Rhodobacter capsulatus SB 1003: one gene and its partner. The protein of the gene in region 1 interacts with the protein of each later gene in a pairwise test. Links are inferred from orthologs where the notes say so. Each region holds a gene or a part of one and is shown on either strand. Other genes may lie near its edges.

Evidence for each region.
Region 2: the proteins of mobA (region 1) and RCAP_RS03120 interact in binary tests that used the Escherichia coli proteins (3 or more experiments, as listed by UniProt). The link is inferred for Rhodobacter capsulatus SB 1003 from one-to-one orthologs.

The regions. Positions count from the first base shown.
Region 1 is NC_014034.1:3,025,707-3,032,567, forward strand. What follows is about bases 2,256-5,007. They hold mobA (molybdenum cofactor guanylyltransferase MobA), read left to right. Parts: upstream 2,256-3,218; coding sequence 3,219-3,797; downstream 3,798-5,007. Other genes in these bases: rnr (ribonuclease R), read right to left, coding at 2,256-3,127; moaC (cyclic pyranopterin monophosphate synthase MoaC), read right to left, coding at 3,794-4,261; RCAP_RS14065 (HesA/MoeB/ThiF family protein), read right to left, coding at 4,255-5,007. In the rest of the region: RCAP_RS14045 (phosphoenolpyruvate carboxykinase), read left to right, coding at 1-810; more of rnr, read right to left, coding at 872-2,255; more of RCAP_RS14065, read right to left, coding at 5,008-5,013; moaD (molybdopterin converting factor subunit 1), read right to left, coding at 5,015-5,263; GTP 3',8-cyclase MoaA, read right to left, coding at 5,265-6,272; RCAP_RS14080 (DUF2478 domain-containing protein), read right to left, coding at 6,262-6,828. UniProt on the Escherichia coli protein: Transfers a GMP moiety from GTP to Mo-molybdopterin (Mo-MPT) cofactor (Moco or molybdenum cofactor) to form Mo-molybdopterin guanine dinucleotide (Mo-MGD) cofactor.
Region 2 is NC_014034.1:667,694-674,667, forward strand. Bases 1,229-4,093 are described here. They hold RCAP_RS03120 (molybdopterin molybdotransferase MoeA), read right to left. Parts: upstream 3,351-4,093; coding sequence 2,106-3,350; downstream 1,229-2,105. Other genes in these bases: RCAP_RS03115 (sensor histidine kinase), read left to right, coding at 1,229-2,101; RCAP_RS03125 (MurR/RpiR family transcriptional regulator), read left to right, coding at 3,785-4,093. Outside these bases: RCAP_RS03110 (putative bifunctional diguanylate cyclase/phosphodiesterase), read left to right, coding at 1-233; more of RCAP_RS03115, read left to right, coding at 242-1,228; more of RCAP_RS03125, read left to right, coding at 4,094-4,615; RCAP_RS03130 (ABC transporter substrate-binding protein), read left to right, coding at 4,639-5,415; RCAP_RS03135 (ABC transporter permease), read left to right, coding at 5,440-6,150; RCAP_RS03140 (ABC transporter permease), read left to right, coding at 6,152-6,850; RCAP_RS03145 (ABC transporter ATP-binding protein), read left to right, coding at 6,854-6,974. UniProt on the Escherichia coli protein: Catalyzes the insertion of molybdate into adenylated molybdopterin with the concomitant release of AMP.

The DNA of each region.
Region 1 (6,861 bases):
GAAAAGGGCATCTTCAACTTCGAGGGCGGCTGCTACGCCAAGACCATCAACCTCTCGAAGGAAGCGGAACCGGACATCTACAACACCTGTTCGATGTTCGGCACCGTGGTCGAGAACATGGTCTTCGACCCGGAAACGCTGGAACTTGACTTCTTCGACAGCTCGCTGACGGAAAACATGCGCTGCGCTTACCCGCTGCACTATATCGGCAACGCGTCCGATACCGCGCTCGGTGGCCATCCGAAGAACGTGATCATGCTGACCTGCGACGCTTACGGCGTCCTGCCGCCGATCGCGCGTCTGACCCCCGCTCAGGCGATGTATCACTTCCTCTCGGGCTTCACCTCGAAGACCCCGGGCACGGAAGTCGGCATCGTCGAGCCGGTGCCGACCTTCTCGACCTGCTTCGGTGCGCCCTTCATGCCGCGTCGTCCGGAAGTCTACGGCAAGCTTCTCGCCGCGAAGATCGCCGAACATGGCGCCTCGTGCTGGCTGGTCAACACCGGCTGGAGCGGCGGTGCCTTTGGCGTGGGCAAGCGGATGCCGATCAAGGCCACCCGCGCGCTGCTCACCGCCGCGCTCGACGGCTCGCTGCACAATGCCGAATTCCGCAAGGACCCGAACTTCGGCTTCGAAGTCCCGGTCGCGGTGCATGATGTCGACAGCAAACTGCTGAACCCGCGCGAGACCTGGGCCGACAAGGCCGCCTTCGACGCGCAGGCGGCGAAGCTGGTGAAGATGTTCTCGGACAACTTCGCGCAATATCTGCCCTATGTGGACGAAGACGTGAAAGCCGTCGCGATCGGCTGAACCGCCTTGGAATGACAAAGGGCCGGGGATTTCCCCGGCCCTTTCCTTTTGTTCAGCGCGCTTACTTGCGGCTGCGTTTGACCTTGCGCGAGATCGCCCGTTCCTTCGCCTTGAAGGCCACGGATTTCCGCCCCGGACGGAACGGCCGCTTGCCGCCCCTGCCCGCGCCGGGCATCGCCTGACCTTCCAGCTCCAGCAATTCCAGCTCCAGCCCGCCGGTCACCGGCACGGCCTCGGCCAGCCGCACCAGAACCCGCTGCCCGATGCCGAGCGTGATGCCGCTGTCGGCGCCGATCAGCTGTTGCGCATCGCGGTCGTAGTGGAAGAATTCCCGCCCCACGGATCGGATCGGCACCAGCCCGTCCGCCCCGGTCTCATCCAGCTTCACGAAGGCGCCGAATTTCTGCACGCCGCTGATCCGCCCGGTAAATTCGCTGCCCACCCGCTCGCTCAGATAGGCCGCCAGATAGCGGTCGGTGGTGTCGCGTTCCGCCGCCATCGAGCGCCGCTCGGTCTCGGAGATGTGCTGCGCGGTGTCTTCAAGCTGGGCGATGTCGTCGCGGCTGAGGCCATCCTTCCCCCAGCCATGCCCGGCAATCAGCGCCCGATGCACGATCAGGTCGGAATAGCGCCGAATGGGGCTGGTGAAATGCGCGTAAGACCGCAGCGCCAGCCCGAAATGCCCCAGATTCTGCGGCGCATAATAGGCCTGCGTCATCGAGCGCAGGGTGGAAATGTTGATCAGCTCGTCAAACTCGCTGCCCTCGGCCTCGGACAAAAGCCGGTTCAGATGCGCGGTCTTCAGCACCTGCCCCTTCGCCAGACTGAACCCGGACGCCTGCGCAACCTCGCGCAAAGCATCGATTTTCTCGGGCGAGGGTTCCTCGTGCACGCGGTAGAGCAGCGGGCGGCGCAGCCGTTCCAGCTCTTCGGCGGCGGCGACATTGGCCAGCACCATGAATTCCTCGATCAGCCGATGCGCGTCGAGCCGTTCCTTGAACTTGACCGAGGCGACCTTGCCCGCCTCGTCGATCTCGATCCGGCGCTCGGGCAGATCCAGATCCAGCGGTTGCCGCGCCGCCCGCGCCCGGGTCAGCGCCCGGTAACAGGCGTAGATCGGCGCGATGATCTCCGCGACGAGCGGCGCGGTCTTGTCATCGGGGCGGCCATCCTGTGCCGCCTGCACCTGCGCATATTCCAGCGAGGCGACCGAGCGGATGATGCCCCGGGTGAAGCGATGCGCAATCTTGCGCCCCTCGGCCGAAACCTTCATCCGCACCGCCAAGACCGCGCGCGGCACATGTTCGTGCAAGGAACACAGATCACCCGACAGCCGGTCGGGCAGCATCGGCACGACGCGGTCGGGGAAATAGGTGGAATTGCCGCGATTGCGCGCCTCGCGATCCAGCGCCGAGCCCGGGCGGACGTAATGCGCCACATCGGCAATCGCGACCCACAGAAGGAACCCGCCCGCATTCGCCGGATCCTCGTCGGGGGCCACGAAACAGGCGTCGTCGCGGTCGCGGGCATCGGCCGGGTCGATGGTGACAAAGGGCAGGCCGGTCAGGTCTTCGCGATCGCCCAAGGCGGCGGGGAGTTCGGCATCGGCCTCGGCGATCACGTCATCGGGGAAATCGTCGGGAATGCCGTGCTGGTGAATGGCGATCAGCGACACCGCCCGCGGCGCGGTCGGATCGCCCAGACGCTCGATCACCCGCGCCCGCGGCAGGCCCATCCGGCCCTTCGGCCCCGACTGTTCCGCCTCGACCAGCTCGCCGTCGCGGGCGTCATTCGTCGCCCCGGGCGGCACCACCCATTCATTCATCTCGCCCTTGTCGATGGGGGTGATCCGGCCCCCTTCGGCGCCCTTGCGGAAGATGCCGACGATGCGATGCCGCGCCTGACCGAGCTTGCGAATGAGCCGCGCCTCGGGCCCCTCGGTCCCTTGCGCAATCCGCGCCAGCACGCGTTCGCCCGGCCCCACCGCGGGATCGTCGCGGCGGGTCAGAAAGGCGATCCGCGGCGCCTCGCCGGGACCCGCCCATTCCACCGGCCGCGCCCAAAGATCGCCCATGGCGTCGGCGGGCAGGATTTCCAGCACCGTCACCGGCGGCAGGCTGGCCTGATCGTGATAATGGCTCTTGCGCCGGGTGATCTGGCCCTCGGCGCTCAGCTCTTTCAAAAGGCGCTTCAACTCGATCTTCGCCGCGCCCTTCAGCCCGAAGGCCTTGGCGATATCGCGTTTCGCCCCCTGATCGGGGTTTTCGGCGATCCAGTCGAGGATCTGCTGCTTCGTCGGGATGGGGCTTTGTGTCATGGCCTTGCCTAGCACGACGGCGTCGCGCAAGAAAGTGGGGCTGCACCGGTGGGCAGAGGGTCGGGGCCGGGGCACAGCAGGGGGGCGGCGCATGCGGATCGCGGGGATCATTCTGGCGGGCGGTCAGGGGCGGCGGATGGGCCGCGAAAAGGCGCTGGTGCCGCTTTCGGGCGTGCCGCTGATCGCGCGGGTGCTGGCGCGGCTGGCGCCGCAGGTCGAAGCGGTGGCAATCTCGGCCAATGGCGATCCGGGCCGCTTCGGCCTTGGCCTGCCGGTGCTGCCCGATCGGCCCGGGGAATCGGGGCTTGGCCCGATGGCGGGCATCCGTGCCGGGCTGGACTGGGCGGCCGGGATCGGCGCCGAGGCGCTGGTCAGCACCGCCACCGACACGCCGTTCCTGCCCGAAGATCTGGTGGAGCGGCTGGCCGCCGCGGGCGGGCCCGCCCATGCGCAAAGCTTCGGGCGCGACCATTACACCGCCGCGCTTTGGCGCGTCGCCGACCGTCCCCGGATCGACGCGCTCTTCGCCGCCGACGAGCGGCGGATGCGCGCCTATCTGGCGGGGGCGGTGGCCGTGCCCTTCGACACCACGCCCGACCCTTTCGCCAATCTCAACACCCCCGAAGACCTTGCCCGGGCCGAGGACCGGCTGCGCCAGAACGCCCCTTAGGCGCGGAAACTGCCCGACTTGCCGCCGTCCTTGGACAAAAGCCGGATCCCCTCGATCCGCATGGATTTTTCCGCCGCCTTCAGCATGTCATAAACGGTCAGCGCCGCGGCCGAAACCGCCGTCAGCGCCTCCATCTCGACCCCGGTCGGGCCGGTGGTGGCCACCGTCGCCTCGATCCGCAGGGAACTGGTGTCCGGCTCGGGCAGCAGCTCCAGCGCGACGCGCGACAGCGCCAGCGGATGGCAGAGCGGAATGAGATCCGCGGTGCGCTTGGCCGCCATGATCCCGGCCACCCGCGCAATGCCCAGCACGTCGCCCTTGCCCGCCCGGCCCGCAATCACCAGCGCCAGGGTCTCGGGGCGCATCACCACCCGCCCCTCGGCCACCGCCGTGCGCTTCGTTTCCACCTTGTCCGAGACATCGACCATATGCGCTTGCCCCGCGTCGTCGAAATGGGTCAGCATGCCGCCCCCTTTCCCCGGCAGACCGGGCAATCCTCGCGCCGATGCGTGCGCAGCAGCCGTTCCTCGTTCCAGAGCGTGTCGATCATCCAAAGCCGTCCCAGCAGGCTCTGCCCCGCCCCGGTCAGGTGCTTGATCGCTTCCAGTGCCATCCGCGCCCCCACCACGCCCGGCAACGCGCCGACGACGCCCTTCGATTGCGCGGGCGGCAGGTGGTCGGGCTCGGGGAAGGTGCAGGCATAGCAGGCCCCGCCCCGCCCCGGCGCATAAAGACCGATCTGGCCTTCCCATTGCGCGATGGCACCGGACAGAAGCGGCACCCCCGCCGCGACACAGGCCCGGTTGATCAGATGCCGCGCCGCCAGATTGTCGGTGCAGTCGATCACCAGATCGAAGCCCGCGACCAGCACCGCCGTCTCGACCCCGAAGCGGATCGCATGGGTCTCGATCTGCACCTCGGGGTTCAGATCGGCAAGCCGCGCCCGGGCAGAGGCGGTCTTGCTTTGGCCCAGCCGCGCCGTGCCGTGCAGCACCTGCCGCTGCAGGTTCGACAGCGACACCACATCGTCATCAGCCAAAGCCAGCCGCCCGATCCCCGCCGCCGCCAGATAGAGCAGCACCGGAGAGCCAAGCCCCCCCGCGCCGATCACCAGAACCGAGGCAGCATTCAGCCTGGCCTGTCCGACCGGCCCGATCTCGGGCAGGATCAGATGCCGGGCATAGCGGCCCTCGGGGTCAAACGCGTGACCGTCCATCTCAACCCCCCGTCATCGGCGGGAAAAACGCCACTTCGCGCACGCCCGCCAGGGGCGCGGTGAAATCGGCCAGGTCCTGATCGAGCGCGACACGCAGCACCGCGGGATCGGCAAAGGCGGCCGCATAGCGCGGATCCTTCGCGCACAATTCGGCCACCAGATCGGCCACGGTCGCGGCCCCGGTTTCCAACCGCTCGCGCGGCTGCCCGATCCGTTCACGGACCCAGGCAAAATAGACGATGTCCAGCATCTCAGCCTCCGGTGTGGTTCATGCCGCGGACCATCTGGCCTGCGACGCTGCAGGGGCCGTAGCCGAAGGCATGGCCCGCAGGTTTCCTTGCGATCGCGGCGCGGATTTCCCGGGCCAGCGCTTCGCCCTCGACGCCCGCGCGCAGCACGGGGCGCAGGTCGCTTGACCCTTCCTGACCCAGACAGGTGTAAAGCTCGCCCTTGCAGGTCAGCCGCACGCGGTTGCAGCTGGTGCAGAAATTGTGGCTGAGCGGCGAGATGAACCCGATCCGCTGCCCGGTTTGTGCCACCGTCACATAGCGGGCGGGACCGCCGGTATTCAGCCCATTGTCGATCAACCGGAACCGGGTTTCGAGATGTGCGCGGACATCATCAAGCGGCCAGAACTGGTCAAGCCGGGTGCCTGCGGGAATGTCGCCCATCGGCATCAGCTCGATGAAGGTCAGATCGCAGTGATGCGCCGCCGCCCAGTCGGTCAGGGCAAAGATCTCGTCGTCGTTCACGCCCTTCAGCGCCATCGCATTGAGCTTCACCCGCAGCCCGGCCGCCTGCGCGGCGGCGATGCCCGCGAACACCTGTTCGATGCGGCCAAACCGGGTCAGCCGGGCATATTTCTCGGCCTGAAGCGTATCCAGCGAGACATTGACCCGCTTCACCCCGCACTCGGCCAGGGACTGGGCATGGGCGGCCAGCTGCGTGCCGTTCGTCGTCAGCGTCAGCTCATCCAGCCGCCCGGCGCGCAGATGCGTCCCCATCGCGGCAAAGAAAGTCCCGATGCCGCGCCGCACCAGAGGTTCCCCCCCGGTCACCCGCAGCTTGCGCACGCCAAGCCGGATGAAGGCGGAACAGAGCCGGTCCAGCTCCTCAAGGCTCAGCACCTGATTGCGCGGCAGGAAGGTCACGTCCTCCTTCATGCAATAGGAACAGCGCAGGTCGCAGCGGTCGGTGACCGAGACCCGCAGGTAACGCACGTCGCGGCCGAAGCCGTCGCAAAGGGGATCAGGCAGCATGGGCAACTCCCCGGCTGTCGTCCAGCCAGTGATGCAGGGTGGTTTCGTCGGGCATCAGCAGCAAAGCCGCGCCCTCGGTGAAGCGGATCCAGTCGGGCAGGTTGCGCGGATGCAGCGCGGTCAGCACCGGGATCTCGCGCGCCAGCGCCGCGGCGATCACGTCGCGAAAGCCGCGACCCTCGGCCTCGGCCTTGCCGAAGCGGTTCAGGATCAGAAGATCAAGCCCGGCGTCGATCTCGCCCAGCAGATCCTGTGCGACCTGCGCCAGCGCGCCGAAATCCAGCCGGCAGCCGGTCGAACCGGGGCCGAGCGGCTGGGCCACGGGCGTGCGGTGGCCGCTGGCCAGCGCCAGAAGCGCCATCTCGGCGCAGCGGCAGCCCGCCGCGGTGGCCGGACGTTCCTGCACCACGCCGCCGACGCGCAGGCCCTGCGCGATCAGGCGACGGGCAAAGCCCGCCAGAAGCGCATCGGGCGGCGTGTCCTGATAAAGGATCGCGGCCAGCGGGCCGATCGGGGCGCGGTCGGGGCGGTCGGATAACAGATCCTGCGCGGTCATGTCCTTGGTCCTTCGGGCCCTGGGTCTCGGGTC
Region 2 (6,974 bases), 2.4 Mb from region 1 along the record:
AGGGGATGGACCGCGACCGCCCCTCGGCCGCCATCGTCACCGCGCTGTCGCATCTGGCCGCCGGGCTGGGCCTTGAAATCGTCGCCGAGGGGGTGGAGCGGATCAGCCAGCGCGATGTGCTGCGCCAGCTTGGCTGCACGCATCTGCAGGGCTTCCTGTTCGGTCAGGGTCAGGCGGTGGACCGCCTTCTCTCCGCCTCCGGGGGGGAACCCGGCCGCAGTGCCGCGGGCTGAGGCCGGGGATGCGCCTGCGCCTGCTTCGCCTGCGCGCCAAAAGCCTGCGCGCGACCCTGATCTTCGATCTGACGGTGATCGGCATCACTGCGGCGGCGCTGTTTGCGGTGGTGCTTGGCGTGATGATCCGCAGCAGCTTCGGCGCGCTTGAAAGCGTCGAGATCGGCCGCGATGTCGACCGCGCCCGGGCGGCGCTGAGCGCCGATCTGGTCGCCAACGAGGCGCATGTGCTTGACTGGGGGCTTTGGGACGAGACCTTCTTCTATCTGCGCGCTTTCGATCGCGCCTATGAAGACCGCAACATCAATGCGATCTCTTTCGAAAATGCCGAGATTTCCTGCGCCGCCTTTCTGCGGCTGGACCGGTCCGCGCAGCGCGCCTTCTGTTTCGACCCCGGGACCGGGGCGCCCGACCCCGATCTGGCGGCTGCCGTCCTGACCGATTTCGACACGATGGCGCTGCAACCCTCGCGCGCGGGCAAGACCTCCTCGGCGGGGTATTGGCAGCAGGGCGGGCGCCTGTTCGCCGTCGCCAGCACCCCGGTGCGGCGCAGCGACGGCTCCGGCACCGCCGAGGGGCTTCTGGTCTTCCTGCATCTGATCGAGGCGGCGACCCTGTCCCAGTCCCTGCAGGTTCCGGTGCGGCTCGATTTCTCGGCGTTCTCGCCGGTGCCGGTGGTGGTCGGCGAGGAAGACGTTCTTGACGTCGCGGTTCCGGTGGCGATGGGCTCCGGCCCGCCGATGGCGATGTTGCGCTTTCAGCTGCCGCGGCTTGTGCTGGCGGCGGGGGAACGGCTGCGCGATCTGACTGTCCTTGCGCTGCTGGGCCTGCTGGCGGCGCTGATGGCGCTGCTCGGGCGGCGGCTGTCGACGCAGGTTCTGGCGCCGATCCTCGCCTTTCGTCAGCATGTGGTGCAGATCCGCCAGGCGGGCGAACTCGTCCCGATCGAGGGCCCGCCGCGGACTGACGAGATCGGCGCCCTGCACCGGGATTTCAACGAGATGGCGGCGGAGCTCGAGGCCCTGCGGCTGGCGCATGCCGAGCAGTCCTTCGCGCTTGGCCGCGAGCAGAATGCGACCGGGCTTTTGCACAATCTGCGCAACAGTCTCAGCCCGGTGCGGGTGATCCTGGCCGATCTGGAGCGGCATCTGCTGCCGGATCTGCCGCCCGAGGCGGGCCGGGCGCGTCAGGAACTGGCCGATCCGCTGACCGCCGACGACCGTCGACGGCGGCTTGTCGCCTATCTCGAGGCGCTTGATGCCGACCGTGACCAGCGCGGGGCCGAGGCGCGGGCGCTGTTGCAGGAGGCGGGACGCAGCCTGACCGAAGCGCTCGAGGCGATGCGGGCGCCGCGCGATCCGGCCCGGGTGAACCGCGACGAGGCCTGCGACCTCGGCCGCGCGCTTGGCCATGCCGCAACCGCGGCGCGGTTCGTCGAGGGGCCGAAGATCGATCTGTCGATCGATTGTCCGCCGGGGCTGCAGGTGCGCGGCAACCGGGTTCTGCTGGCGCAGATCCTGGAAAATCTGGTCGTCAACGCCACCGAGGCGATCGCCGCCAGCGGCCGGGCGCAGGGGCGCATCGCGATCAGCGTGACCCCGGCCGAGGACGGGCGGCGCTGCAGCGTCACGCTGGCCGATGATGGCGACGGCTTCGATGCCGCCACCGGCGCGCGGCTGTTCGAACGCGGCTTTTCCACCCGCACCGACAAGCACGGCGGGCTCGGGCTGCATTGGTGCGCCAACACGCTCTCGACGCTGGGCGGCGCCCTGTCCCTGACCAGCCCCGGCAAGGGGCTGGGGGCGGTGGCGCGTCTCGACCTGCCGCTGACCGAGGCCTCGGCCGGGCGGTTGCGCCCGGCGGGCTGAGCGCTCAGCGCGCCCCGGCCTCGAAGGTCTGCCAACAGATCGGCGTGCCGACGCTGACCCGGGCGGTCTCGGCCGGGACGAAGCCCAGACCATCGGCCTCGGCCAGCGGGAAAAGCGTGGCCGAGGTGCCCTCGCCCAGACGGTGCACCACCGGCAGGCCGTCGATTTCCCGGTTGCCCAGCCGGATCGGGAAGATCTCGGCCCGGTCCGGCTTGCGGGTCCAGTCGAAGCCGGCCCGCCCGGCACAGTGGAACAGCGGCGCCGGAACCGCCCCCTTCAGCCGGGCGATCTGCGCCGAGACGAAGAGCGTGAACCCGACCATCGCCGAGAACGGATTGCCCGGCAGGCCGGTCACCGCGGCATTGCCCAGACGGCCGAACATCACCGGCTTGCCGGGTTTGAGCGCCACTTTCCAGCCGTCGATCTGCCCGCCCGCCGCGATCAGGGCCGGGCGCAGGTGATCGCGCCCGCCCATCGACACCGCGCCCGTCGTCACGATCAGATCATAGCGCCCCTGCAGGCTGGCGAATTTCGCCACGGTCGCCTCGGCATCGTCGGGCAGGATGCCGTGATCGTCGACCTCCGCCCCGGCGCCCTGCGCCAGCGCGATCAGCATCGGCCGGTTCACATCGGGCATCGTGTCCCGTGACGCCGCTTCGGCCCCCGGCCGGTGCAGCTCGTCGCCGGTCGAGAGGATCGCCAGCCGCGGACGGCGCACCACCGCGACCTCGGCCACGCCGTTCGAGGCCAGAAGGCCGATGTGATGCGCCCGGATCCGGGTGCCGCGGCGCAGCAAAAGCCCGCCCAGCGGCTGTTCCGACCCCACGGCGCGGATATGCGACCCCGGCGCGGGGGCGGCGGTCAGCTGCACCTCGGCGCCGGTCTCGGTCACCTCTTCGACCGGCACGACGGCATCGGCGCCCGCGGGGATCTGCGCCCCGGTGAAAATGCGCAGCGCGGCGCCGTCGGGCAGGGGCGGCGCCTGCATCCCGGCCGCGACCGTGCCCGCGACGGGCAGCGTCAGAGCGGCGGCCAGATCGGCGGTGCGCAGCGCAAAGCCGTCCATCGCCGAGCGGGCGGCGCGGGGCAGGGCGATCTCGGCGCGCAGGCTGGTGGCAGAGGTGCGCCCGGCCGCCTGCGCCAGATCGAGGGTTTCGCTGTCGCCGATGGGCGCGACCAGACCGCAGGCCAGACGGCGGGCGGAATCGAGGTCGAGCATCGCGGATGCCGGGTGATCGAGTGCGGGCATCTGCCGTTCCTTTCGTGTCGGACCGGCCGTCGCTTGCGGGCGGTGGGCCGGAAAAAGCGGGGTGGAAACCATCCCGGTCGGGGCCCGCGGCGGGATCGGAAGCGAGGGGCGTCGCGCCGCGGCCCGGGCAGAGCATCGGACCCGCGTGGCGGAAGGTCAACTGGCTCCGCTTGCGATATTTTCTCTTCTCCCTGTGCGGGAAAAGCCGTGCCGGTGGTTGCGCCGATGTGCGCCGCTGCCTGCAATCGCGGCACTTCGCCTGCCCGAGCGCGGTTTTTCCGCCCCGTTCCGGGCTTGGCGCTTGCAAGCAAAATGCAATCGACGTCTTTGTGACAGAAAGCTGACATCGATTCGCGGAGCCGATCCTGACCGAGACCGACCAACAGCCCCTGCGCGCGCGGCTTGCCCTGGCCGCCGAGACCGGCTCGCCGTCGATGCGGGCGATTGCGCATTTCATGCTGGCGCAGTTTCAGGACCTGCCCTTCGAGACGGCGGCGACCCTTGCGGCCAAGGTTCAGGTCAGCGAGGTCAGCATCGGCCGGTTCTGCCGCGCCATCGGCTATGCGAATTTCAAGGATCTGAAGGACCATCTGAAGGGCGACATCGGCGATCAGCCCTGGCTGATCAAGGACCGGCTGGAGGCGCTGCGGCGGGCCTCGGATCAGCGCGACGAACGGCTGTCGCAGGGGCTGAAGGCCGAGATCGCCGGGCTGGTGGGGGTTTACGAACTGGCCCGGACCGAGGCCTGGGCGCGGGTGGCCTTGCGGTTTGCCCGGGCCCGGCGGGTGCTGGTGGCGGGCTTCCAGACCGAGCGCGGCCTGGCGCAATATTTCGCCGCGCAGATGCAATATGTCCGCCCCGGGGTGCAGAGCGTCGATCTTTCGGCGGGCAATTTCGCCGAGGTCCTGGCCGAAACTGACGCGCCCGAGGACACCTGTCTGGCGATTTTCGAGGCGCGTCGTTACGCCCGGCAGGCGCTGGTTCTGGCGCGCGCGGCGCAGGCGCGGGGCATTGCGGTGACGATCTTCACCGACCGCTATTGCAGCTGGGGCGCCGATCACGCCTCCGAGGTTTTCAGCGTGGCGACCGAGGTGAACCAGTTCTGGGATTCGACGGCGCATCTGGCGCTTTTGGGCAACCTTCTGATCAACGACATCTTTCTGGCGCTGGGCGAGGGCGCCGAGACCCGTCTGAACGAAATCGCGCGGCTTTACGGCGCGTTCAGCGGCCATGTCGGCAATCCGCTGACACAGGTCGCGCAATGACCACCACCAACAGGGGAAATCACATGACACTGCGTTCGAAACTTCTGGCCTGCACGCTGGCCCTTGTCGCGATGACGGGCGCCGCGCAGGCCGAGAAACTGCGTCTGGGCACCGAGGGCGCCTATCCGCCCTTCAACTTCGTGCAGCCCGACGGCACGATCGCGGGCTTCGATCTCGATATCGGGCTGGAGCTGTGCAAGCGCATCGGCGCCGACTGCGAGGTGGTGGCGCAGGATTGGGACGGCATCATCCCCGGCCTGATCGCGCAGAAATACGATTTCATCATCGCCTCGATGTTCATCACCGAGGAACGCAAGCAGCAGGTGGCCTTCACCAACCCCTATTACATGGCGGCGATGACCCATGTCGTTCCGAAAGAGTCCGAACTGACCGAATTTTCGAACGAGACCCTGTCGGGCAAGGTCGTCGGCGCGCAATCGGGCACGACGCAGGCGGATTATGCGGTGAAGATGTATCCCGATGCCGATGTGCGGCTGTATCCGACCCAGGACGAGGCAAGCCTCGACATGGCCTCGGGGCGGCTTGACGTGATGGTGGGCGACATGCTGCCGCTGCTTGATTTCGTCGAGAAATCCGAAGACGGCAAATGCTGCAAGCTGGCCGGTGCGCCGATCACCGATCCGGCCTTTGTCGGCGAGGGCGTGGGCATTGCCGTCCGGCAGGAGGACAACGCGCTGCGCGAGCGTCTGAACAAGGCCCTGGACGAGATCCGCGCCGATGGCACCTACAAGAAAATCAACGACAAATACTTCTCGATCGACATCTATTCGATGAAGTGATCGCGGCCCCGGCCGAGGCGGCAGATGATGGAAACGCTGTTCTCATATGGCCCCCAAGGCTGGGGCGACGAACTCCTCGCGGGGCTCGGGGTGACGCTGCAACTTGCGGCGGCCACCCTTCCCTTGGGGCTTTTGCTGGGCTTTTTCGTGGCGGCGCTCTCGCTTTCGCGCCGCCCCGGGCTGCGGGCGATGGGCTGGGGCTACACGACGGTGATGCGCGGGATGCCGGAAATCCTGACGCTGTTCATCGTCTACAACGGGCTGGGGCTGGGGCTGAACCGGCTTCTGGATGCCTTTGCGCCGCAGTTTGGCGCGGTCGATTTCCCGCCCTTCGCGGCGGGTGTCATCGCGCTCGCCCTCGTCTTTGCCGCCTTCGCCGCCGAGGTGCTGCGCGGCGCCTTTCAATCCGTGCCCGAGGGGCAGGTGCTGGCGGGCCTTGCCATCGGCATGACCGGGCGGCAGGTGTTCTGGCGCATCAAGCTGCCGCAATTGTGGCGCTTTGCCCTGCCGGGCATGGGCAATCTCTGGCTCAACCTGCTGAAAGATACGGCACTTGTCTCGGTCATCGCGCTCGATGATCTGATGCGGGCGACCAAGGTCGCGGTCGGCGTGACGAAACAGCCCTTCACCTTTTATCTGGCCGCCTGCCTGATCTATTGGGCGCTTTGCCTTGGCTCGGAATTGGTGCTGGCGCGGCTTGAGGCGCGGGCGAACCGCGGCCTGCGGAGGGTCTGAGATGAGCCTGATCGAAAGCCTCTCCGCCAATCTGCCGAAACTGCTCGACGGCCTGGAAACGACGCTGATCCTGACCGGCCTTGGCGCCGCGCTGGCGGCCGTCTTCTCGCCCGGCCTGGCGCTGATCCGTCTCTCCGGCCCCGCCCCGGCCAAGGTGCTCTTGCGGGTCTATATCTCCTTCATGCGCGGCACGCCCCTGCTGGCGCAGCTGTTTCTGGTCTTCTACGGCTCGGGGCAATTCCGCGCCGAGCTGACCACGCTGGGCCTGTGGTCGTTCTTTCGCGATCCGTTCAACTGCGCCGTGCTGGTTTTCGTGCTGAATTCCTGCGCCTATCAGACCGAAATCCTGCGCGGCGGCTTGCAGGCCGTGCCGCCCGGAGAGATCGAGGCCGCCCGCGCCATCGGCATGACCCGGGCGCAGGTGCTGGCCCGCGTCACCTTTCCCCATGCCTATCGCATCGCCTGGCCGGCTTTGGGCAACGAGGTGATCTTGCTGATGAAAGCCTCGGCGCTCGCCTCGATCGTCACCGTCTTCGACCTGATGGGACGGACGCGGCAGATCTTTTCGCGCAGTTTCGAATTTTCCGTCTATTTCGAAGCCGCCGTGCTTTACCTGCTGATCACCGTCCTTTTCGTCTTTTTGTGGCGGCAGATCGAACGCCGCCTGACCCGCCCGATGCGCCGCACGCAAGGAAACTGAGCCATGCCCCCGAAACCCGCAACCGATCTGGTGCTGAGCGCGCAGGACATCCACAAGAGCTTCGGCGCGCAGGAGGTGCTCAAGGGCATCACCCTGGGCGCGCGCAACCATGACGTGATCTCGA